DNA from 4 places in the Oerskovia sp. Root22 genome. Region 1 is predicted to be linked to each of the others. Evidence: predicted binding sites of a transcription regulator. Region 1 holds the regulator's gene; each other region holds the start of a gene.

The links. Region 1 encodes Rex, which represses fermentation and respiration genes when NADH is low (regulators of the CRP and FNR family bind a similar motif). Its sites were predicted from a motif close to CTTGTGAANNNNTTCACAAG; they were not measured.
Region 2: adhE (bifunctional acetaldehyde-CoA/alcohol dehydrogenase) is a predicted target of Rex. The motif match lies at 2,425-2,444, and genes of this name have one in related genera.
Region 3: mqo (malate dehydrogenase (quinone)) is a predicted target of Rex. The motif match lies at 2,910-2,929, and genes of this name have one in related genera.
Region 4: pflB (formate C-acetyltransferase) is a predicted target of Rex. The motif match lies at 2,138-2,157, and genes of this name have one in related genera.

Annotation. Positions count from the first base shown of each region.
Region 1 is NZ_LMIL01000008.1:342,270-348,256, reverse strand. It holds gene ASE15_RS10220 (cytochrome c biogenesis CcdA family protein) at 1-370, opposite strand, end outside; gene ASE15_RS10215 (TlpA disulfide reductase family protein) at 440-1,084, opposite strand; gene ASE15_RS10210 (histidine phosphatase family protein) at 1,137-1,826, opposite strand; gene ASE15_RS10205 (MarR family winged helix-turn-helix transcriptional regulator) at 1,918-2,424, opposite strand; gene ASE15_RS10200 (YceI family protein) at 2,640-3,191, shown strand; gene ASE15_RS10195 (redox-sensing transcriptional repressor Rex) at 3,350-4,054, opposite strand; gene ASE15_RS10190 (glutaredoxin family protein) at 4,150-4,518, opposite strand; gene ASE15_RS10185 (HAD family phosphatase) at 4,624-5,433, shown strand; gene ASE15_RS20360 (30S ribosomal protein bS22) at 5,573-5,671, opposite strand; gene ASE15_RS10180 (acetoin utilization protein AcuC) at 5,893-5,987, opposite strand, start outside.
Region 2 is NZ_LMIL01000010.1:46,419-52,405, forward strand. It holds gene adhE (bifunctional acetaldehyde-CoA/alcohol dehydrogenase) at 1-2,368, opposite strand, end outside; gene ASE15_RS13995 (prolyl oligopeptidase family protein) at 2,558-4,753, shown strand; gene ASE15_RS14000 (glycoside hydrolase family 65 protein) at 4,848-5,987, opposite strand, start outside.
Region 3 is NZ_LMIL01000009.1:152,232-158,218, reverse strand. It holds gene nirD (nitrite reductase small subunit NirD) at 1-124, opposite strand, end outside; gene nirB (nitrite reductase large subunit NirB) at 121-2,694, opposite strand; gene mqo (malate dehydrogenase (quinone)) at 2,936-4,450, shown strand; gene ASE15_RS11190 (acyl-CoA thioesterase/bile acid-CoA:amino acid N-acyltransferase family protein) at 4,555-5,790, opposite strand; gene ASE15_RS11185 (hypothetical protein) at 5,861-5,987, opposite strand, start outside.
Region 4 is NZ_LMIL01000009.1:475,416-481,402, forward strand. It holds gene dxs (1-deoxy-D-xylulose-5-phosphate synthase) at 1-619, shown strand, start outside; gene ASE15_RS12585 (glutamate--cysteine ligase) at 734-1,867, opposite strand; gene pflB (formate C-acetyltransferase) at 2,413-4,695, shown strand; gene pflA (pyruvate formate-lyase-activating protein) at 4,716-5,726, shown strand; gene ASE15_RS12600 (alpha/beta fold hydrolase) at 5,787-5,987, opposite strand, start outside.

The DNA of each region.
Region 1 (5,987 bases):
CACCCATGAACGCGAAGCCCATGAGGATCACGAAGACCCCGATGACGCGCGTGATGACGTCCTCCCACTGCTTGACGTGCACGCCGACCGCACCGGCGGCGACCATGAGCAGGACGAAGACGAGCGTGAAGCCGGCCACGAAGAGCCCGACGCCGGTCGCGACCCGCCACCGGCCCGGGGCGCGCACGGTCCGGACGGCGGTACCGCCACCCCCACCGCCGCTGCCGCCTGCCTGGCGCGACGTGGCGCCGGCGTTGGCCGCGGCGAGCCCGCTCACGTACCCGACGTAGCCGGGGACGAGCGGCAGCACGCACGGGGACGCGAAGGACACGAGCCCCGCGAGGAGCGCGACCGGCACCGCCAGCAGCATGGAACCGCTGAACGCCGTGGTGGCGAACGTGGTGCCGACGTCACCGGCGAAGGAGAGAGGGTTCACGGGTCAGGCGTCCTCTGCGAGGACGTCGTCGACGAGCCCGGTGAGGGTCGAGCCCTCGGCGCGACCGATGATGCGTGCGGCGACGCGCCCCTCGCGGTCGAGCACGACCGTCGTGGGCACCGCCTGGATCGGCACCGAGCCCTCGAGCGTCGCGATCGCCTCGCCGCGCGTGTCCTCGATCGAGGGGTAGGGCACCTCGAACGTGCGCTCGAACGCGAGCGCGGCGCCCGCGTCGTCGGTGCTGTTGATCCCGAGCAGGCGCACCCCCTGGTCCGCGCGGTCGTTCGCGAGCGCGACCAGGTCCGGCGCCTCGGCCCGGCACGGCGCGCACGACGCGTACCAGGTGTTGAGCACGACGACGTCGCCGGCCCACTCGCTCGTGTCGATCGCGTTGCCCTCGAAGTCCGTGCCGGTCAGGACGACGGGGTCGTCACGGTCCGACACGTCCCACGTCTTGACCGAGCCGTCGCCCGAGACGTAGCCCTGACCCACGACGTCGTCGGGGCTCGTGGCGCCCGACTCCTGGGCGCAGCCCGTGAGGACCAGGCCGAGCGAGACGATCGCGACGGGGACGAGAGCAGGACGACCGGCGGTGCGATGCCCGGGTGCGGGCGCGCGACCGTGCCGGGCACGGAAGGGGTGGATCATGGCAGCACTGTCTCCCACCTGCCTGGGCACAACCTGAGAAACCCCTGGTGGGTCACGCTCCGGAGACCTTCGCGGCCCCCGGCAGCAGGTCCGCGACCGGCTCGGTGTAGTGGATCCCGACGAGGCGGTCGCCGTCGAAGCGCAACGAGGTGAGGGACGCGAGCGAGCACTGACGGTTGCGCGGGTCGTGCCACAGGCGCTTGCCCTCGAACGCCAGGCGCGAGATCCAGATGGGGAGCTGGTGGCTCACGAGCACGACCTCGCGCCCCTCGGCCTGCGCGCGGGCGTCGTGGATCGCGGCGTGCATGCGCGCGACCTGCTCCTTGTAGGGCTCGCCCCAGGACGGGCGCAGCGGGTTCCAGAGGTAGGGCCAGTGCCCGGGGTGGCGCAGCGAGCCGTCGCCCACGCCGAACTTCATCCCCTCGAAGTGGTTGCCCGCCTCGATGAGCCGCTCGTCGGTCCCGAGCGGCAGGCCGAAGGCCTCGGCGACGGGCGTCGCGGTCTCCTGCGCGCGCTGGAGCGGGGACGCGATGACCAGGGCGACGTCGAAGGGCTCGTGCGCGCCGTCGTCGGGCAGTGCGGGTGCGCCTTCCGCGGGCTTGCCCGACAGGTGCCCCGCGACGCGACGCGCCATGGTGTGCCCGAGCTCGGAGAGGTGGTACCCGGGGATTCGCCCGTAGAGGATGCCGTCCGGGTTGAAGACTTCACCGTGACGCATGAGGTGGACCGTGGTTGCAACCATGCCGACCAGTCTCCCAAAGATCTGGCGCGCGCGGTGCACGTGCCCGGGGTGCTCCGGGCCACACCTCGCCGCCCGGCGCGCCCGGCCATACCTACTGCTCGCGCGGCTCCGCGACCCGGCACGCCTCGGCGACGGCTTCCATGGCCTCGCCGAGGTTGCGCAGCTGCGCCGGGGTCAGGACGTCGACCAGGTAGCGACGGACCGCGGTCACGTGGCCCGGGGCCGACGCGACGAGCTCGGCGTACCCCGCCTCCGTCATGACGCAGTTCACACCCCGTCCGTCGCCCACGCTCGCGGCGCGACGCACGAGCCCGCGCTGCTCCATGCGGTGGACCGTGTGGGTCACGCGGCTGCGGGAGCGGGCCAGGCCGTCGGCCAGCGCGGACATGCGCAGGGTGTGGTCGGCCGCCTCGGACAGGCGGACCAGGAGCTCGTACTCACCGAGGGTCAGGCTCGAGAGGTCCTCGTGCTCCCTGCTGAGGGCTTCGACGAACCGCGCCGAGCCGTCGAGGAACGAGCGCCAGTAGCGCTGCTGGTCGTCGTCGAGCCAGGAGGTGTCGTGCACCGCGGTGGCGTGCTGGTCCTGCTGAGCCGTCATCTCTTCCTTCATCCGTCACGCCCCCTCCGTGTGAACAACGGCCCCATTCTCCCATCGTCGGGGGTGGTGGCCGGTCCAGGGAGAACTCGTGCCCTCCTCGGGGAATAGAGGGCGGTGGGCTTGCGTTGATGCGTTCGTATGAAGTTGAATCTTCAACTAATGGCACGTCGACGGCGCGCCTGACGCAACGCAACTCGACCTCTCAGGAGACACCCATGGCCACGAACCTTCCCTCCGGACTGACCGCAGGCACCTACGCGATCGACCCCTCGCACTCGCAGGCGACCTTCACGGTCCGCCACGCAGGCATCTCCAAGGTCCGCGGCTCGCTCGCGATCGCCGACGGCAACATCACCATCGGTGACGACGTCGAGTCCTCCAACGTGGTCGCCGCGATCGACGCCAAGTCGGTCAACACGGGTGACGCGGGCCGCGACGGCCACCTCCAGTCGGCCGACTTCTGGGACGCCGAGAAGAACCCGACCTGGAACTTCGTCTCGACCGCCGTCGAGGCCGACGACGACGACTTCGTCATCGCGGGCGACCTGACCATCAACGGCGTGACCAAGCCGGTCAAGCTCGAGACCGAGTTCACGGGCACCGCCGTCGACGCCTACGGCAACTCGCGCGCCGGGTTCGAGGCCGAGACCGAGATCTCCCGCAAGGAGTTCGGCCTGACCTGGAACGTGGCCCTCGAGGCCGGTGGCGTGCTCGTCGGCGACAAGATCAAGATCGCGCTCGACCTCTCGGCGATCAAGCAGGCCTGAGCCTCTCGCCCCCGACCGGCCCCCGCGTCCTGACGCGGCCCGGTACGCCAGGAGCCGGCGACCCGTGACGGGTCGCCGGCTCCTGTGCTGTCCGGGCGAGGTGCGCACGGGGCCCGACGGCGGGACGCGCCACCGCGGTCGGGCCCGGTGCGGGTGCCCTAGGCTCCGGCGCCCTCGTCGTCGTCCTCGTCCGCACCGGCCTCGCCCGGGGGACGGTTCGCGAGTGCTCGTGCCTGCGCATGGAAGGCCAGGATCTGCAGCTCGCTGCCCACGTCGACCGAGCGCACGATCACGTCGTCGGGCAGCTGGAGGGCGCGCGGCGCGAAGTTGAGGATCTCGCGGACCCCGGCCTCGACGACCCGCTCGGCGACGTCCTGCGCGACGTGCGCGGGCGTGGCCAGGACGACGATCGTGACGTTCTCGCGGGCGATGACCTCCTCGAGCGCGTCGACGTGCTCGACCACGAGGCCCGCCGCCTCGGTGCCCACGACCGACGGTGACGCGTCGAGCAGGGCCGCGACCTCGAAGCCGCGGGTCCCGTAGCCCGAGTAGTTCGCGAGCGCGTGGCCCAGGCTACCGATACCGATGATCGCGATCCGGTGCTCGTCGGTCACGCCCAGCGCCGACGTGATGTAGGTCGCGAGCGAGTCGACCACGTACCCCACGCCGCGCGTCCCGTACGACCCGAGGAACGACAGGTCCTTGCGGAGCTGTGCGGAACCGACCCCGGCCAGCTCGGCGAGCTCGGTCGACGAGGTGGTCTCCACCCCGCGCCCCTCCAGGTCGCGCAACGCCCGCAGATAGGCGGGCAGACGTGTCACCGTCGCGCCAGGAATGCCGGTGTCCCCCAGGGTCTCTGCCACTCGTACCACCCATACCTCGTCATGTCGTCGTCGTTGACGACCTCGCTGTGCTGCTTTCTCGGATCATCTCAGGCTCTGGCCCCGAACGCGGAACGTCAGCCGCTGACGCGCCGCCGGGCGAGCGCCTTGGCGAGCCGTGCGCCGTCGACCTGCCAGAACCCTTGCTGGACCCCGTCCACGGTCACGACCGGGACGTAGTCCCCGTACTCGGACGCGAGCGCACCGGTCGGGTCGTCGTCCACGTCGACCTCGGTCCACGTGACCCGCTGCTCGGCGCACACCGCCTCGACGATCTCGCGAGCCGTGTCGCACAGGTGGCACCCGTCGCGCCCGTAGAGCACGACGCGCGGGGGCAGGGGAGGCGCGGCTCGGGGAGGGGCGGCCGGGCCGAGCGCCTCGGACCCTGCCTCGGGTCCTGCGGCTCGTCCTGCGGCGTGTCCGGCGGCAGGTTCTGCGGTGCTCACTCCCCCAGCCTACGCATCCCGGACAGAAGGTCCGTCCGGGTGCCCGGCGTCCTGAGGCGCGCGGGTCGTCGGCGGGGGTCGGTGGGCGCCGATAGAGTGGACGGCATGCCGACGTCTGCACCTGGGTCCACCCATCCGACGGCGGCCTTCTTCGACGTCGACAACACCATCATCCGGGGCGCCAGCTCGTTCCACCTGGCCCGGGCGCTGTACCAGCGCGGCTTCTTCTCCACCCCGGACCTCGTGACGTTCGCGTTCCACCAGGCCCGGTACCTCCTGCTCGGGGAGAACAAGCGCCAGATCGACCAGGTCCGCTCCCGGGCCCTCGACCTCATCGCCGGCCGCTCGGTCGCCGAGGTCGTCGCGATCGGCGAGGAGGTCTACGACCAGGTCCTCTCCCTGCGGATCTTCCCCGGGACCCAGAAGCTCCTCGACGAGCACATCGCGGCCGGTCACCAGGTGTGGCTCGTGTCCGCGACCCCCCTCGAGATCGGCCAGCTCATCGCCCGGCGGCTCGGGGCCACCGGGGCGCTCGGCACGGTCGCCGAGCACGAGGACGGTCTCTACACGGGCCGCCTCGTCGGCGACATGATGCACGGCCGGGCCAAGGCCGCGGGCGTGCGCGAGCTCGCCGAGCGCCACGGGATCGACCTCTCGGCCTCCTACGCCTACGGCGACTCGCTCAACGACGTCACCATGATGCAGGCCGTGGGCCACCCGTGCGCGATCAACCCGGACACGCGGCTGCGCCGCCACGCCAAGGACGTCGGGTGGCCCATCCGCGAGTTCCGCGGCCGGCGCCGACGCGTCGCGAACCGGGGGCTCAAGACCGCGAGCTGGGCGGGGGCGGCCTGGGTCCTCGGGCTCGTCATGCGCTCGATCCGGCGCTCGCTGAAGGGCCGCACCGGCCTCTGACCCGCCGCTCCCCGGGCCGCCGACGAGCCGGACTCACCGACCAGCCGGCGCCCGCGACGATCCCGGGCATGCGAAGAGCCCGGCACCCCTGAGGGGTTCCGGGCTCCTGCGGCAACCGGCGCGTGAACGCGCCGCGCTGCTACTTCTTGTTACGACGCTGGTGGCGCGTCTTGCGAAGCAGCTTGCGGTGCTTCTTCTTGGCCATACGCTTGCGGCGCTTCTTGATGACGGAGCCCATGGGTCCTCACAATGCTGGATCGGTGTGCGATCGGGATCGCCCCGATCATGGTGGTCCACGGCTGATCGGGAACCGACCAACACGAGAAAAAGTCCGTCCCTTAGCCTACCTGCTCCCAGGCTGTCGCCAGAAATCGAGCGAGGGTGACGTCGTCGGGCGGGGGGCGGAACACCCTGGCGGGCGCTCGCCCGCCGCCCGGTTCCGGGGCTCCCCGAACCGCCTCAGTCGAAGTGCGCGTCCAGTCCCAGCAGGGGAAACACGGCCTTGCGCGTCGCGACGACCGCGCGGTCGACCTCGTCCTCGGGGTCGTAGCCCC
Region 2 (5,987 bases), on a different contig from region 1:
GGTGCTTGGCGATCTGCTGGTAGCGCTCGTGCGCGATGTACTTCTCGGCCTTGGGCCAGCCCGTGACCTTGGTCGGGATCTGCCCGTTGTAGCGGATCGCGTGCGGCAGGAAGATCGCGTTCGTGCGGCCGTGGACCAGGCCGAACGACGAGCCGACCGTGTGGGCCATCGCGTGGACGATCCCGAGGAACGCGCTGCCGAACGCCATGCCCGCGATCGTGGCCGCGTTGTGCATCTTCTCGCGGGCCTCGGGGGCTGCCGCCCCCTGCGTGACCGAGGCCTCGATGTGCTCGAAGACCAGCTTGATCGCGTGCAGCGCCAGGCCGTCCGTGAAGTCGTTCGCGTAGACCGACACGTAGGCCTCGGTCGCGTGCGTCAGGGCGTCGAAGCCCGAGTCGGCCGCGAGCTTGGCCGGCATGGTCGCGGTCAGGACCGGGTCGATGATCGCGACCGACGGGGTCAGCGCGTAGTCGGCGAGGGGGTACTTGTACCCGGTCGCGTGGTCCGTGATGACCGCGAACGGCGTGACCTCCGAGCCCGTGCCCGACGAGGTCGGGATGCAGACCAGCTTGGCCAGGTCACCGAGCGTGGGGAACTTGAACGCGCGCTTGCGGACGTCGAAGAACTTCTCGCGCAGGTCCGAGAACGCCATCTCCGGGTGCTCGTACTTGAGCCACATGACCTTGGCCGCGTCCATGGGCGACCCGCCGCCGATCGCGACGATCGTGTCGGGCTTGAAGTCGCGCATCATCTCCGCGCCCTTCTCGACCGTCTCGACGCTCGGCTCGGGCTCGACCTGGTCCATGATCTGGATCGAGACCTTGTTGGGACGGCGCCCCAGGACGTCGAGGACCTTGTCCACGATGCCGATCTGGCTCATGACCTTGTCCGTGACGATGGTGACGCGCTCGACGTCGGGCATCTGGGCCAGGTACTGGATCGAGTTCGGCTCGAAGTAGGTCTTCGGCGGGATCTTGAACCACTGCATGTTGTTGTTCCGGCGTCCGATCCGCTTGACGTTGATGAGGTTGACCGCCGACACGTTGTTCGACACCGAGTTGTGCCCGTACGAGCCGCACCCGAGGGTCAGCGACGGGATCAGCGCGTTGTAGATGTCGCCGATGCCGCCGAGGGCCGACGGCTGGTTCCACAGGATGCGCACGGCCTTGACGCGCTGGCCGAACTCCTCCGCGATGTCCTTGTCCTCGGTGTGGATCGCACCCGAGTGACCCAGGCCGTCGAACTCGACCATCTGCTCGGCGAGCGAGATGCCGTGGTCGGTCGACTGGGCGCGCAGCACCGCGAGGACGGGGCTGAGCTTCTCGCGCGTCAGGGGCTCGGCGGGACCGACCTCGGCGCACTCGGCCAGGATGATCGAGGTGCCGTCCGGGACGGTGAAGCCCGCCTGCTCGGCGATCCACTGGGGGCTCTTGCCCACGATCGAGGCGTTGAGCTTGGCTCCCGCGCAGTTCGCGCCGCCGGCCTCGACGCCGAAGATGAAGCGCTCGAGCTTGGCCTTCTCCTCGGGGGTCGCGAGGTAGGCGTGCATGTGGGCGAACTCGGCCAGGGCCTCGTCGTAGATCTCGGTGTCGAGGATGACGGCCTGCTCCGAGGCGCACACCATGCCGTTGTCGAAGCCCTTGGACAGGACCACGTCGTTGACCGCGCGGCCGAGCTTGGCGCTCTTCTCGATGTAGGCCGGGACGTTGCCCGCGCCGACGCCCAGGGCGGGCTTGCCCGCCGAGTAGGCGGCGCGGACCATCGCGTTGCCGCCCGTGGCGAGGATGAGCGAGACGCCGTCGTGGTTCATGAGCGCCGAGGTGGCCTCGAGCGAGGGCTGCTCGACCCACTGGATGCAGTCCACGGGGGCGCCCTCGGCGACCGCGGCGTCCCGCACGATGCGGGCTGCGGCGACCGAGCACTTCTGGGCGCTGGGGTGGAACGCGAAGATGATGGGGTTGCGCGTCTTGAGCGCGATGAGGGCCTTGAAGATCGCGGTCGAGGTCGGGTTCGTCACCGGGGTGATGCCCGCGACCACGCCGACCGGCTCGGCGATCTCGACGATGCCCGTGAGGTCGTCGCGGCCGATCACGCCGACCGTCTTGAGATTGGCCATCGAGTTCGGCACGTGCTCGCACGCGAAGATGTTCTTGGTGGCCTTGTCCTCGAAGACTCCGCGCCCGGTCTCCTCGACCGCGAGCTGCGCGAGGCGGCCGTGCTCGTGGAGGGCCGCGACGGACGCCTTCTTCACGATGCGGTCGATGTCCTCCTGGGTGAAGGCGTCGTACTGCTTGAGCGCCTTGAGGCCCCGGTCGACGAGGGCGTCGATCTCGGTGACTCCGGCGAGGGCCTTGCTCGTGCTGCTCACGTTGGTAGCTCCTCCAGTGACCCGAGCGGCCGGGTCTGCGTGGTGTCTTTCCCTTGCTTGTGAATACTTTCACAAGGTACGGATAGATGCAAGAGGCCTCGATGGATGTGGCACGGGCCACAGTCACCGCCCCCTGTCGGGTCGTCCCTGCCGGGACGACCCGTCGGACCGGTCACCTAGGGTGTTGGCATGAGTGCTGAGAACGCCGTGACCGACACGCCCACCGCACCGCCGACCACGCCGCACGACCCGTACCTGTGGCTCGAGGAGGTCGAGGGCCGCGAGGCCATGACCTGGGTCCAGGGACGCAACGCCGAGACCGCCGCGACCATCGAGGCCACGAACGAGTTCGCCGCGACCGAGCAGGCGATCCGCGAGGTCCTCGACTCCGACGACAAGATCCCCGACGTGTCCCGGATCGGCGAGCACTACTACAACTTCTGGCGCGACGCCCAGCACGAGCGCGGCGTCTGGCGCCGCACGACGCTCGACTCCTACCGCACCGACCACCCCGCGTGGGAGCTCGTGCTCGACCTCGACGCGCTGGGTGAGGCCGAGGACCAGAGCTGGGTCTGGCACGGCGCGAGCGTGCTGCGCCCCGAGCCCGGCCAGGAGTGGCGCCACGCCCTGATCGACCTGTCCCCCGGCGGCTCCGACGCCGACGTCACGCGCGAGTTCGACCTCGTGACCAAGACCTTCGTCGCGCCTGAGGACGGCGGGTTCCTGCGCGAGGAGTCCAAGGGCGGGCTCGGCTGGATCGACGCGGACACGGTCTACGTCTACACCGACTTCGGTCCCGGCTCCATGACCCCGTCGGGGTACCCCCGCGTCGTCAAGCGCTGGCACCGCGGCACGCCCGTGACCGAGGCGACCGTCGTGTACGAGGGTGAACCCGAGGACATGTACATCATGGGCTGGCGCACGCACTCCCCCGGCTTCGAGCGCGACTTCGTGGGCCGCTCGATCGCCTTCTACGACAGCGAGACGTACCTCGTCCAGGACGCGGGCACCCCCGACGAGAAGCTCGTCAAGATCGACGTCCCGCGCTCGGCCGAGGTCGGCGTCAAGCGCGAGTGGATGCTCGTCGAGCTCCGCGACGACTGGACGGTCGACGGCGCCACCTACCTGGCCGGCTCGCTGCTCGCGACGCGCTTCGAGGACTTCCTCGCAGGGGCCCGCGGCTTCACGGTCCTGTTCGAGCCCACGCCCTCCACCTCGCTCGCAGGCGCCACGTGGACCGCGCACCACCTCGTGGTCAACGTCCTCGAGGACGTCAAGAACCGCCTGCACGTGCTGACCCCGCCGCCTCTCGCCGAGGGCCCGGACGTCCTCTGGACCCGCAGCGAGCTACCGGGCCTGCCGACCATCGGCACGGTCGTCGTGGGCGCGGTCGACTCCGAGGAGAGCGACGACGTCTGGCTCGTCACGACCGACTACCTCACGCCCTCGACGCTCTCGCTCCTGAGCGTGGGCGCGGGCACCGCCCCCGAGGTCCTCAAGTCGAGCCCGGCGTTCTTCGACGCGCAGGGCCTGGTCATCGACCAGCACTTCGCGGTGTCCGACGACGGCACGCGCGTCCCGTACTTCGTCGTCGGGCGCGAGGACCTCGTCCGGCCCGGGGCCGGTGCAGGCTCGAGCGGCGCCCCCGAGGCCGCTGACGGGGCGACCGCCGCGACCGGCGCACGCCCGGGCGCGGCCCCCACGCTGCTCTACGGGTACGGCGGCTTCGAGGTCTCCCTGACCCCGGGCTACTCCGGGACGCTGGGCCGCGCATGGCTCGCGGACGGCGGCGTCTACGTCGTCGCGAACATCCGCGGCGGCGGCGAGTACGGACCGGCCTGGCACCAGGCGGCCCTCAAGGCCAAGCGCCACAAGGCGTACGAGGACTTCGCGGCCGTCGCGCGCGACCTCGTCGCCCGCGGGATCACGACCCCCGAGCACCTGGGCATGGAAGGACGCAGCAACGGCGGGCTCCTGGCGGGCAACATGCTCACGCAGTACCCCGAGCTCTTCGGCGCCGTGATCGTGGGCGTCCCGCTGCTCGACATGCTCCGTTACACGCGCCTGCTCGCGGGCGCGTCCTGGGCCGCCGAGTACGGCGACCCCGACGACCCCGCGCAGTGGGAGTTCATCAGGACGTTCTCGCCGTACCACCTGTTCGACGCCGAGCGCGAGTACCCGCCCGTGCTCTTCACGACGTCGACCAAGGACGACCGCGTGCACCCCGGGCACGCGCGCAAGCTCGCCGCGAAGATGCTCGCGGCCGGCAAGGACGTGACGTACTACGAGAACGTCGAGGGCGGGCACGGCGGCGCGGCCAACAACGCGCAGGCCGCGCACATGGCCGCGATCCACTACCGCTTCCTGCGGGAGCAGCTCGGCTGACGTACGAGCACCGACGCCGAGAGGGCGGGTCCAGGTGGACCCGCCCTCTCGGCGTCTGCGGGCGGTCGGTGACGGCCGCGCCGGCCGACCCGCGCTACGAGTGCGGCACCTGGGCCGTGATGAGCGTCCCGTCCTCGCGGCGGTTGCCCGTCAGGTCGCGCAGGCTCGGGGTGCCGTGGAGCACGGGCCCCTGGCCGTCGAGCGCGACCGTGACGGTCTCGCTCGCACCGACGTGCACGGCCTCGCCCCGCACGAGCACGTCCGCTCCCTCACCCGTCTCGCACACGAGCTCGATCGCGTCGACCGTGACCGTGACCTTGAGCCGGGAGCCGCGCAGCGTGACCCGGAACGTCAGGGACTCCCACTCCTGGGGCAGGCGCGGGTCGAAGCTGATGCGCCCGCAGTCGTCGCGCATCCCGCCGAACCCGAACGCGAGCGCCGACCAGGTGCCGCCCGCCGAGGCGACGTGCACGCCGTCGGCCGCGTTGGCGTGCCGGTTCTCGAGGTCGACGAGCAGCGACGACGTGAAGTACTCGAGCGCGAGCTCGTGGTACCCGACCTCGGCCGCGATGATCGACTGGACGACGCCCGACAGGGTCGAGTCGCCCGTGGTCAACGGGTCGTAGTACTCGAAGTCGGCGAGCTTCTCCTCGGGTGTGAACTCCGCCCCCTGGAGGAACAGCGCGAGCACCACGTCGGCCTGCTTGAGGACCTGGTAGCGGTAGATCACGAGCGGGTGGTAGTGCAGCAGCAGGGGTCGCTTGTCCGCCGGGGTGCCCGCGAGGTCCCAGATCTCCCGCTCGAGGAAGTGCGAGTCCTGCGGGTGGATGCCCAGGTGCTCGGCGAACGGGATCGACATGTGCTTCGCGGCCCGCTCCCACTCGGCGGTCTCCTCCTCGCTCACCCCGAGCCGGATCGCCAGCGCCTGGTACTCGTGCGGGGCGTCGCGCCGCATGGTCTCGAGCGTCTCCGCGGCGACCCGCAGGTTGAAGCGGGCCATGACGTTGGTGAAGAGGTTGTCGTTGACGACCGTCGTGTACTCGTCGGGTCCCGTGACCCCGTGGATGTGGAAGTAGTCGTCGCCGTTGACCCGCCAGAACCCCAGGTCGGCCCACATGCGCGCGGTCTCGACGAGGATGTCGACGCCCTCGCGCTCGAGGAAGTCGAGGTCGCCCGAGGCCCGCACATACTGCATGACGGCATAGGTCACGTCGGCGTCGATGTGGTACTGCGC
Region 3 (5,987 bases), on a different contig from region 1:
CGAGCACGCGGTCGTCGGCCAGGCGGTAGACCGCGACCTGGGTCCCCTCGACGAGCGCAGCGACACCGCGCTCGGGGACGAGCCGCTCGAAGGGGCAGACCGTGGTCCATGCCGTCGCGCTCACTTGCGAACCTCCACCGTGCGGGCGATCACCGGGTTGTTGTCCGAGGGCTCGCCCGGGCGGGCCGGGCGCACCTGCCCGCGCACGCCCACGTAGGCGAGGTCGGGGTCGTGCTGGTCGGGGGCGTTGACGAACGACACGAACCGCGACAGGCGGTCCGGGTCGTCGAGGGTCTGGGCCCACTCGTCGACGTACGACTCGACGTGCTGCGCGATCTCGGCCTCGAGGTCGGCAGCGATGCCGAGCGAGTCCTCGACCAGGACCTTGCGCAGCTCGACGATCCCGCCCGGGAAGTCCGCGACCCAGGGAGCCGTGCGCTGCAACCGGTCCGCGGTCCGCACGTAGTACGCGAGGAACCGGTCGATCACGGCCACGAGCCGTTCGTCGTCGAGGTCCTCCGCGAGGAGCTCGGCATGCCGCGGGGTGAAGCCGCCGTTGCCGCCCACGTACACGTTCCAGCCCTTCTCGGTCGCGATCACCCCCACGTCCTTGCCGCGGGCCTCGGCGCACTCGCGTGCACACCCCGAGACGCCGACCTTGAACTTGTGCGGCGAGCGCAGCCCGCGGTACCGCAGCTCGAGGCGGACGGCCATGCCCACCGAGTCCTGGACCCCGAACCGGCACCACGAGGAACCGACGCACGACTTCACTGCTCGCAGCGACTTGCCGTAGGCCTGGCCCGACTCCATGCCGGCGTCGACCAGGCGGCGCCAGATCTCGGGGAGCTGGTCGATCCGCGCCCCGAACAGCCCGATGCGCTGGGCTCCCGTGACGCGCGTGTAGAGCCCGAAGTCCTTCGCGACCTGCCCGATCACGATGAGGTTCTCGGGCGTGATCTCCCCAGCCGGGACACGCGGTACCACCGAGTAGGTGCCGTCCTTCTGCAGGTTGGCGAGCGCCCGGTCGTTGGTGTCCTGGAGCGCGGCCTGCTCCCCGTCGAGGATGTACCCGCCCCACAGCGACGCGAGGATCGAGGCCACGACGGGCTTGCAGACCACGCAGCCGCGACCCGTGCCGTGCGCCGCGACGATCTGGGTGAAGGTTCGCAGCCCGTCCTGGCGCACGAGGGCGAACAGCTCGGCGCGCGACATCGAGAAGTGCTCGCACATGGCCTTCGACACCATCACGCCGCTCGCCTCGAGCGCGGTGTTGACGATCTTGGTGAGCACAGGAACGCACGACCCGCACACCGTCCCGGCCTTGGTGCAGGTCTTGACCTCGCCCACGCTCGTGCAGCCGTGCTCGGTCACGGCCCCCCGGACCGTCCCGGCCGTGACGTTCGCGCACGAGCAGACCACGACGTCGTCGGGCAGGTCGCCCCCGAGCGCTGGCGCCCCGCCCTCCGGGGCGAGGAACGCCGACGGGTCCGCGCCCAGCGAGCGCCCCAGCATGGGGCGCAATGACGCGTACAGCGCCGCGTCCCCCACGAAGACCCCGCCGAGCAGCGTGCGCGCGTCGTCCGAGACGACGAGCTTGCGATACGTGCGGGCGACGGGGTCCGCGAACGTGACCTCGAGCGCTCCGGGCGTCAGACCGAACACGTCGCCGAAGCTCGCGGCCTCGATGTCCACGCCCTTGAGCTTGGTCCCCTCGGGGGCCGGGGAGTACGTCGCGCTGCCGCCCAGCAGTCGGTCCACCACGACGTCGGCCATGGCGTTGCCGGGCGCGACCAGGCCCACGCACTGGTCCTCGAACGACGCGCACTCGCCCGCGGCCCACACGGTCGGGTCCGAGGTGTGGCACGCCGCACCCACGACGACGCCGCCGCGCTCGCCGATCGCCAGGCCCGCCTCGCGCGCCACGCGGTCACGCGGGCGGATGCCCGTCGAGAAGATCACGACGTCGGCCGGGATGCGCGACCCGTCGGAGAGGTCCATGGTCCCCACGGCACCGTCGCCCGCGGCCGTGAGCCCCGTCGCGCCCGTCGACGTCCGCACGTCGATACCGCGGTCCGTCACGAGCACGCGCAGCGCCTCGCCGCCCGCGTCGTCGAGCTGGACGCTCATGAGCCGGTCGGCGAACTCCACGACCGTCGCGGACGTGCCGAGCCCCTGGAGCGCGGCTGCGGCCTCGAGCCCCAGCACGCCTCCCCCGACCACGACGCCGTGCAGCGTGCGCCCCAGCCGCTCGGTGCGCAGCTCGACGTACTCGCGCAGCGCCTGGACGTCGGCCATGGTCCGGTAGCTGAAGACCCCCGGCAGGTCCGTGCCCTCGGTCCGCGGCGTCCACGCCCACGAGCCGGTCGCCAGGACCAGGTGGTCGTACGCGAGGACCCGGCCCGACCGCGTGGTGACGGTCTGCGCCTCGCGGTCCACGGCCGCGACCGCGTCGCCCGTGATCAGCTCGGTGCGCGGGTCCTCCCAGACGGCAGGGTCCATCGTGAGGTCGTCGGCCGAGCGGCCGCCGAAGAACTCGGACAGGTGGACGCGGTCGTAGGGGGCACGGTCCTCGTCGCCGACGACGGACACCCGCCACTCCCCCTCGGGCGAGCGTGCGATCATCTGGCTCACGAATCGGTGGGCGACCATGCCGGCGCCGACCACCACGACGCGACCGGGGGTGGGAGTGCTCATCTGGGGGGCCTCACAGGACGTTGGGGTGTGACGTGGAGCGACGTGACGAGTCGAGGCCGACCGGGGCGGGATCGGTCTCGCGCACCATCCTCGTCCATAGATACGAGGGATCCTGGTCAAAACTGCTGATCAGCGCGTCGTGAGGACCTTCGAGGGGCTGTCGAGGGACCTTGGTCCCGAGAAAGTGTGACCCACGACCGTGACGGACCGCACACCATGTGCACTCCTTCACAAGCGTAAAATCGAGCGCGTGGCGACTAAGAAGACAACGGGTCAGAACACCATCGACGTAGCCCTCATCGGCGGCGGCATCATGAGTGCGACCCTCGGCGCCCTCCTGAAGCTCCTCGAGCCCTCGTGGACCATCAAGGTCTTCGAGCGCCTCGACGCGGTAGCCCAGGAGTCCTCCAACCCGTGGAACAACGCTGGCACCGGCCACGCCGCGCTCTGCGAGCTGAACTACACCCCCGAGAAGGCCGACGGCACCGTCGAGATCTCCAAGGCGGTCGCGATCAACGAGCAGTTCGAGGTGTCGCGCGAGTTCTGGCACCACCTGCTCACCGGCGGCCACCTGCCCGAGCCCGCGAGCTTCATCAGCCACACCCCGCACATGACGTTCGTGCGCGGCGCGGCCAACGTGGACTACCTCAAGCGCCGCTTCACCGCGCTGAGCGCCCACCCGCTGTTCAGCGAGATGGAGTTCACCGACGACCCCGCGGTCATCGCACAGTGGGCACCTCTCCTGGTCCTCGACCGGGACAGCGACGAGGCCGTCGCGGCGACCCGCGCGACGAGCGGCACCGACGTCGACTTCGGCGCCCTGACCTCCCAGCTCTTCGCCTACCTCACGGCCAACGGCGTCGAGCTGAACCTCCAGCACGAGGTCAACCGGCTCAAGAAGCGCAAGGACGGCACCTGGGACGTCACCGTCAAGGACGTGTCCTGGAACGCCAAGGCCGCCCCGCGCACCGTCAACGCGCGCTTCGTGTTCGTCGGTGCGGGCGGTGGCGCGCTGCCGCTCCTGCAGAAGGCGGGCATCAAGGAGGCCAAGGGCTACGGCGGCTTCCCCATCAGCGGTGAGTTCCTGCGGACGGACGACCCGGAGCTCGTCGCGCAGCACCAGGCCAAGGTCTACGGCAAGGCCGACGTCGGCTCGCCGCCCATGTCCGTCCCGCACCTCGACACCCGCGTGGTCGACGGCAAGACGTACCTGATGTTCGGCCCGTACGCCGGGTTCAGCCCCAAGTACCTCAAGAAGGGCTCGCTGCTGGACCTGTTCACCTCGCTGCGGACCCACAACATCGGGTCGATGCTCGGTGCGGGCCTCAAGAACATCGACCTCACCCAGTACCTGGTGGGCCAGCTCCTCGCGAGCCCCGAGTCCAAGTTCACGGCGCTCCAGGGCTTCATGCCCACCGCGCACCCCAAGGACTGGGAGAAGATCACCGCGGGCCAGCGCGTCCAGGTCATCAAGAAGGACCCGAAGAAGGGCGGCGTGCTCGAGTTCGGCACCGAGGTCATCGCGGCCGCAGACGGCTCGATCGCCGGCCTCCTGGGCGCCTCGCCGGGCGCCTCGACCGCGGTCCCCGCGATGATCGACCTGCTCGAGCGCTGCTTCCCGCAGCAGTTCGCCGCCTGGCGTCCCGAGCTCGCGACCATGATCCCGAGCCTCGGCCAGGCCCAGTGGGAGGCGACCGAGCTCGACTCGCTCTCCGCTGCCGCCGGCCCCTCGGAGGAGGCGGTCGGCGCCCGCTGACCCCGCACCGCTGAACGCACCGACGCCCCGGTCTCCGCACGGAGACCGGGGCGTCGTGCTGTGCCGGGCGACGTCGGATCTGGACGCTCACGCCCAGGTCAGGACTACTGCTTCGCCTCCGCGAGCACCTCGTCGACCGCGTCCCAGAAGTCGACGCGGGCCTGGTGCGTGGCGGCCGGAGTCGCCCCGGTCTCGTCGAGGCCGAGCGGCAGGTAGGGCGCGACCGCGAGGAAGTGCCCGGCTTCCTTCTGCTCGACCGTCGTGACCAGCTCCTGGTCGTCGAAGCGCGGCCTCACGTCCCGCAGGCGGCCGCATGCGTCCCACTGCGGGTCGGCCGTCCCGCAGGCCAGCACGACCGGGCCCTCGATCGCCTCGACCGGCACCTGGGTCTCGGGCGGTGTGCCGACCACGCTGCTCGGCGCGCACGGCAGTCCCGTCCCGTCGAGCGTCCAGGCCGACACCCTCCAGTTCGGGTAGCCGCAGTACAGGCTGCCCGCACCGGTCGGTGCGAACGCGCCATGGATCTCGTCGGGGTGGTTGGCCGCCAACCACAGGGCCATCTCCCCACCTCGCGAGACGCCGAACGTGAAGACCCGGTCGGTGTCGACCCCTGGCTGCTCACGCAACCAGGCGAGCCCGGTGAGGAAGGTCTCGACCGGCACCTCCGCGAGCTCGGTCGGCTGCCCAGGGCTCTTGAAGTAGCTGATCGCCAGCGCCGGGTACCCGAGCCCTGCGAGCCAGGTGGCGTCGGCTCGGGCGTTCCCGAGCCCGCCCTCCGACCCGCTGAACACGAGCACGGCCGGCGACGCTTCGTCAGCCGAGAGCCCGGCCGGCACAGCGTATGCGGCCACCATGGCGTCGTCGGTCACGTCGCGGACCTCGACGTCCGCCCCGTAACCCGTCCGCTCGACGACCGTCTCGGCGAGGGGCTCGCCGTCGGCGCTCAACGACAGGGTCACCGAGTGGTCCGCGCGCCCTGCCTCGATAGCGAGGCTGCTGCCCGTCATGGACCAGAACGGCCCCATCGCGTCGACCGTCGTCCACGACCCCGCGGTCGGGGCGGTCGTCGTGAGGTCGACCCGACCGTCCTCGTCGGCCACGAACGTCGCTCGCGACGACATCGCCGCCCCGTCGAGCTCCGTCGTCGCGACCAGGCGCACCTCGCGTCCCGCACCGAGCCCGGTCAGCGTGATCGCGAGCGGGTCGAACGCGCCGTCCTGAGCGACGACCTCGATCGCCGGGTCCGGTTCCGGAGGCGCCGAGCACGCAGCGAGAGCCAGCAGCGAAGCGGTCAGCAGGAGGGCAACGGCAGGGACATGGTCACGTCGTCGGGAGGCCATGGGCAAATGTTCCCGCACCTCACCAATTCGCCACAACCTGCCACGCCGGGCGACCGCCACGACCCGGGTCTCACCCCCGAAGACCCCGCGCACCGACCAGGTCGACCTGCCGACGCGGGTCCCCCCGCCCGGCCGGCGGCAGGGTCCATCCGTCGTTCGTCCCGGCGGGGAACCGGCCTCCTGCCGGCGGGCGCCGC
Region 4 (5,987 bases), on a different contig from region 1:
CATGTGGGACATGGCCATGCTGCGCATCGTCCCGGGCCTGCACCTGGCGGCCCCGCGCGACGAGGCCACGCTGCGCGAGGCCCTGCGGCACGCGGTCGACATCGACGACGCGCCCTCGGTCGTGCGCTACCCCAAGGGCGCGGTCGTCGCGCCGATCCCCGCGATCGAGACGCTCGACGGCGTGGACGTGGTCGCCCGCCACGACGCGGTGCCCGCCAAGAAGACCAAGGCTGCGGCCGGCGCGCCCCGCAAGGTCCTGCTCGTGGGCGTCGGTTCCATGACCGGTACCGCGATGGCCGCGGGCGAGGCGCTCGCGGCCCACGGCGTCGAGGTCACGGTCGCGTCCCCGACCTGGGTCCTGCCGCTGCCGTCGGCGCTCGTCAAGCTCGCGGGCGAGCACGACCTGGTGGTCACGATCGAGGACGGCATCGCCGACGGCGGCGTGGGCTCGCTCCTGGGCCAGCGCGCGGTCGAGGCCGGGATCACGGTCCCCGTGGTCCCGCTGGGCCTGCCCACGGTCTTCCTGGACCACATGACGATCGACCAGGTGAGGACGACGCACCGCCTGACGGCGCAGGACGTCACGCGGGACGCGCTCACGGCGCTCGCGCTGCTCTGACGCAGCGGGTCGAGACGCAGGACGGGGCACGGACCGCGCGGTCCGTGCCCCGTCCTGCGCCCTGGGTCGGCTCGACCCCGGGCGGAGCCGGGCCGAGCCCGGCCGCGCAGGGACTCAGGCGAGCGTCGCCTCCGCGGCACGCTCGATCACGGTGCGCGGGTCACCCGACGTGGCGAACCATGCGCGCTGCCGTGCGGCGCCCCCGCCCGTCGACCACAGCCGCCCGAGGAGCTCGGTCACGGCGTCGAGGTCGCCCGCGTCGACGAGCGCCTCGCGCACGTGCGCGACGAGCTGCCCCACGACGTCGTGCGCGGTCGCGGGCTTCCAGGTGAGCGGCGAGACCAGGTCGCCGGAGATCCCCGACCGGCCTGCACGCCACGACGCCGTGCGCAGGAGCTCGGGATGGAGCATGGGCGCGGCCGCGCCCGCCGCGGCCTCGCGAGCGGCGGTCTCCACCAGCCCGCGGGCCAGGGCCGCGAGCAGGGTCGCGGTGTCGGCGTCGAGGCACACGTCCGCGACGCGGATCTCGACGGTCGGGTAGGACGCCGAGAGCCGGGCGTCGAAGTAGATCATCGCGGTGTCGAGGATGGTCCCGGTGCCGACCAGTGCGTCGACCGTGGCGCGGTACGCCTCGGGCGTGCCGAACGAGGGCGCGGGGCCCGCCGTCGGCCACCGTGACCACACCTGGGAGCGGAAGCTTGCGTACCCGCTGTCCTCGCCCTGCCAGTAGGGCGAGTTGGCGCTCAGCGCGAGGAGCGGGGCGAGCCAGGGGCCGATCCGGTCGAGGACCGCGACCCCCTCGGTGTCCGAGGAGACCGCGACGTGGACGTGGCAGCCGCCCGTGAGCTGCTCGCGGGCCGTGAGGCCGAACGCGGCGCGCGCCTCGAGGTAGCGGAGCTTCCCGACGGTCGTCGGGGACACGGGCACGGGTGAGGTGCCGAGCGCGACGATGCGCGCGTCGCGCTGCTCGGCGGCCTTGTTGGCCCGGATGCGCCCGTCGCGGATCTCCTGGGCCAGCTCGGACAGGTCCGCGCAGGGGTGCGTGCCGGTCTCGAGCTGCTCCTCCATGAGCTCGAGCTCGAGGTCGCCCCCGGGGGCGTTGCCGGCCTGGTCCGGGCGCGAGCCGCCCGACGCCCCGAGCCCGGCCTCGGTGGGCCGGCTCGTGCCGGCTGCTTCGATGACCTCGGCCGCGACGGCGCTCGGGACGCCGTCCGGTCCGACGAGGAGGAACTCCTCCTCCACTCCCATGGTTCGCATCGAGGAAGTCTCACACGTGGCGGGGGCCGCTCGCACGCAGGGGGCCCGACGGCGGCGCGCGCCCCGGGCGAGAGGGCGGCGGTCCGGGGCGGGGGAGGTTGCGGGCGCCGACGCCGAGAATGGTCGGTGCGGAAATGCCGGGCCGTTGTTCGCTGGGTATCGTGGATGCTCCTGGCAAGGCGGGAGAAAAAAGCAACCCGGACGCATTCCGCAAGGGACTTTGGTCCCGAGTAGTCACTCGTCGAACGCCCAAGGAAGGGTCATGTGAAGACTGTCACAAGCGGGAATGCTCGGCCCTGCGGAGGTGTTCCAGTAGCCAGAAAGGTTGCAATCTCGCGGTTCTGCCGAGCGTGGCTCAACATCCGACGGTTCACCCTGTGAGCCAGGTGACAGCGTCTTGACCACCCCCGGACCCTCTCGGGGTCGTAGCCTGAAAGGGCGAAGGAGAACGGCAGGACGGCACGGATTTCCCGCGTCGACCAAGGTCTTTACCCCCGCCGCGCAGGCTGCGCGGCGTGGACGTCGAGGAGAGTGATATGACCAGCATTTCCGAGGCTCGCAGCACCACTGGCGGCCAGGACGACGCGACCGTCCCCGCTTGGGCCGGCTTCACCGCGGGTCCCTGGCAGGACACGGTCGACGTGCGCGACTTCATCCAGCGCAACTACACCCCGTACGAGGGTGACGACTCCTTCCTCGCCGGACCCACGGAGCGCACCACAGGCATCTGGGCCAAGCTCTCCGAGATGTTCCCCGCCGAGCGCGAGAAGGGCATCTACGACGTCGACCCCCACACGCCCGCGGGCATCACGGCCCACGCGCCCGGGTACATCGACAAGGACGCCGAGGTCATCGTCGGCCTCCAGACCGACGCCCCGCTCAAGCGCGCGATCATGCCGAACGGCGGATGGCGCATGGTCGAGGGCGCCCTGGAGACCTACGGCTACCCGGTCGACCAGGAGCTCAAGAAGGTCTTCAGCGAGTACCGCAAGACCCACAACCAGGGCGTCTTCGACGTCTACCCGCCCAACGTCCGCGCCGCACGCAGCTCGCACATCATCACGGGCCTGCCCGACGCCTACGGCCGTGGCCGCATCATCGGTGACTACCGCCGCGTCGCGCTCTACGGCGTCGACCAGCTCGTCGCCGCCAAGAAGCTCGACAAGCTGGACCTCGACACCCAGCCGTTCAGCGAGAAGGTCGTGCGCGAGCGCGAGGAGCACGCGGAGCAGATCCGCGCCCTCGGCGAGCTCAAGCAGATGGCCGCCTCGTACGGCTACGACATCTCGGGCCCGGCGACCAACGCCCGCGAGGCCGTGCAGTGGCTCTACTTCGGCTACCTCGCCGCGGTCAAGGAGCAGAACGGCGCCGCGATGTCGCTGGGCCGCACCTCGACCTTCCTCGACGTGTACCTCGAGCGCGACCTGGCGAACGGTGTCATCACCGAGGAGCAGGCGCAGGAGATCATCGACGACTTCGTCATCAAGCTGCGGATCGTGCGCTTCCTGCGCACCCCCGAGTACGACTCCCTGTTCTCGGGCGACCCGACGTGGGTCACCGAGACCATCGGCGGCATGGGCGACGACGGTCGGCCGCTCGTCACCAAGAACTCGTTCCGCTTCCTGCAGACGCTGTACAACCTGGGCCCGGCTCCCGAGCCCAACATGACCGTGTTCTGGAGCCCGCGCCTGCCGCAGGGGTTCAAGGACTTCTGCGCCAAGGTCTCGATCGACACCTCGGCCGTCCAGTACGAGTCGGACGAGCAGATCCGTCCGGCCTGGGGTGACGACGCCGCGATCGCGTGCTGCGTCTCGCCCATGGCGGTCGGCAAGCAGATGCAGTTCTTCGGTGCCCGCGTGAACCTGGCCAAGACCCTCCTCTACGCCATCAACGGTGGCAAGGACGAGGTCACGGGCAAGCAGGTCTCGCCGGTCGTGGCTCCCGTGCCCGAGGGTCAGCCCCTCGACTACGACGACGTCCGCGCCCGCTTCGACAAGACCATGGACTGGCTGGCCGAGACCTACGTCGAGGCGCTCAACTGCATCCACTGGTCGCACGACAAGTACGCGTACGAGCGGCTCGAGATGGCCCTCCACGACAAGGAGGTCCTGCGGACCATGGCCTGCGGCATCGCCGGTCTCGCGGTCGCGGCGGACTCCCTGTCGGCCATCAAGTACGCCAAGGTCACGCCCGTGTTCGACGAGCGAGGCATCGTCGTGGACTACGAGACCGAGGGCGAGTACCCGGCGTACGGCAACGACGACGACCGCGTCGACGCGATCGCGGTCGAGCTCGTCGAGTCGTTCATGGCGAAGATCCGCTCGCACAAGATGTACCGCGACGCGCTGCCGACCCAGTCCGTCCTGACCATCACGTCGAACGTCGTGTACGGCAAGGCCACGGGCAACACGCCCGACGGTCGTCGTGCGGGCGAGCCGTTCTCCCCGGGCGCCAACCCGATGAACGGCCGCGACACGCACGGCATGCTCGCCTCGGCCCTGTCCGTCGCGAAGCTGCCGTACAACGAGGCGCAGGACGGCATCTCGCTGACCAACACGGTCGTCCCGAGCGGCCTGGGCCGCACCCGGGAGGAGCAGGTCGCGAACCTCGCGGGTCTGCTCGACGCGTCGGTCGGTGGCGACGGCTACCACATGAACGTCAACGTGCTGGTGAAGGAGACTCTCGAGGACGCCATGGAGCACCCCGAGAACTACCCTCAGCTCACGATCCGTGTCTCCGGGTACGCCGTGAACTTCGTGCGGCTCACCCGCGAGCAGCAGCTCGACGTCCTCTCGCGGACCTTCCACGGCGCTCTCTGAGCGCAGATCGGCGGAACATCATGACGACTCTCTCGACGCCCGCAGCCGGCCAGGTGCCCGCGCGTGCCGCCGCCCGCTACGGGGTCGACGGGGTCGCCTCGGCTCCGCTGCCGTGGCGGACCTCCGGTGACGCCCTGGGCCACGACAGTGACCTGGACGCGCCGGAGGCCCCCCGCCGCCGGACAGGGGCCGGGGTCTCCGGCCTCTCGACGGCCGAGGACCTCGACCGGCACGACAAGCTCGCGATGATGCGCTCGGGCGAGCTGGGCTCGGTCCACTCGTGGGAGCTCGTGACCGCGGTGGACGGGCCGGGCACGCGCCTGACGGTCTTCCTCAACGGGTGCCCGCTGCGGTGCCTGTACTGCCACAACCCCGACACGCTGCAGATGAAGGACGGCGAGCCGGTCACGGCCGACGAGCTGCTGGCGCGCGTCAAGCGGTACCTGCCGGTCTTCCGTGCCACCAAGGGCGGTCTGACGCTCTCGGGCGGCGAGGTGCTCATGCAGCCCGCGTTCGCCGCGCGCATCCTGGCGGGCGCCAAGGAGATGGGCGTGCACACCACGCTCGACACCTCGGGCTTCCTCGGGGCGAACCTGAGCGACGAGATGCTCGCGAACACCGACCTGGTGCTCCTGGACGTCAAGTCGGGCGACCCCGCGACCTACGAGAAGGTCACGGGCCGTGCGCTCGAGCCCACCCTGACGTTCGGGCGACGGCTCGCCGAGTCGGGCCTGCCCGGTGGGGTCACGGCCGAGCACCCGGTCGAGGTCTGGATCCGCTACGTGCTGGTCCCGGGCCTGACCGACCAGGCCGAGCACGTCGACGTCGTCGCGGACTACGCGGCCTCGCTCAACGAGATCCGGCCCGGCACGGTCACGCGCGTCGAGGTCCTGCCCTTCCACCAGATGGGCCGGGACAAGTGGGAGACGCTCGGGCGCGAGTACGAGCTCACCGACACCCCGGCTCCCGACGTCGAGCTGGTCGACCGCGTGCGCGACCAGTTCCGGGCGAAGGGCCTCACGGTCTACTGACCGTCCCGCCCCCGAGACGTGGCCTGCGGCCCCTGGATCCTGTGATCCGGGGGCCGTTTCTCATGCCCCGGTGAGCACCGAGGTCAGCCACGGTCCCAGCACGGGCAGCACGGCGTCCGGCTGCATGGCACGGGTGTGGTCGAGCCCGTCGAGCAGCTCCACGTCCCAGCCCGCGGCGCGCAGCTCGGCGGCGTGCGCTGCGAGCGCGCCACCGATGCTCACGTGCACCCCGCCCCACCTCTCGCCGTACTCGATCTCGTC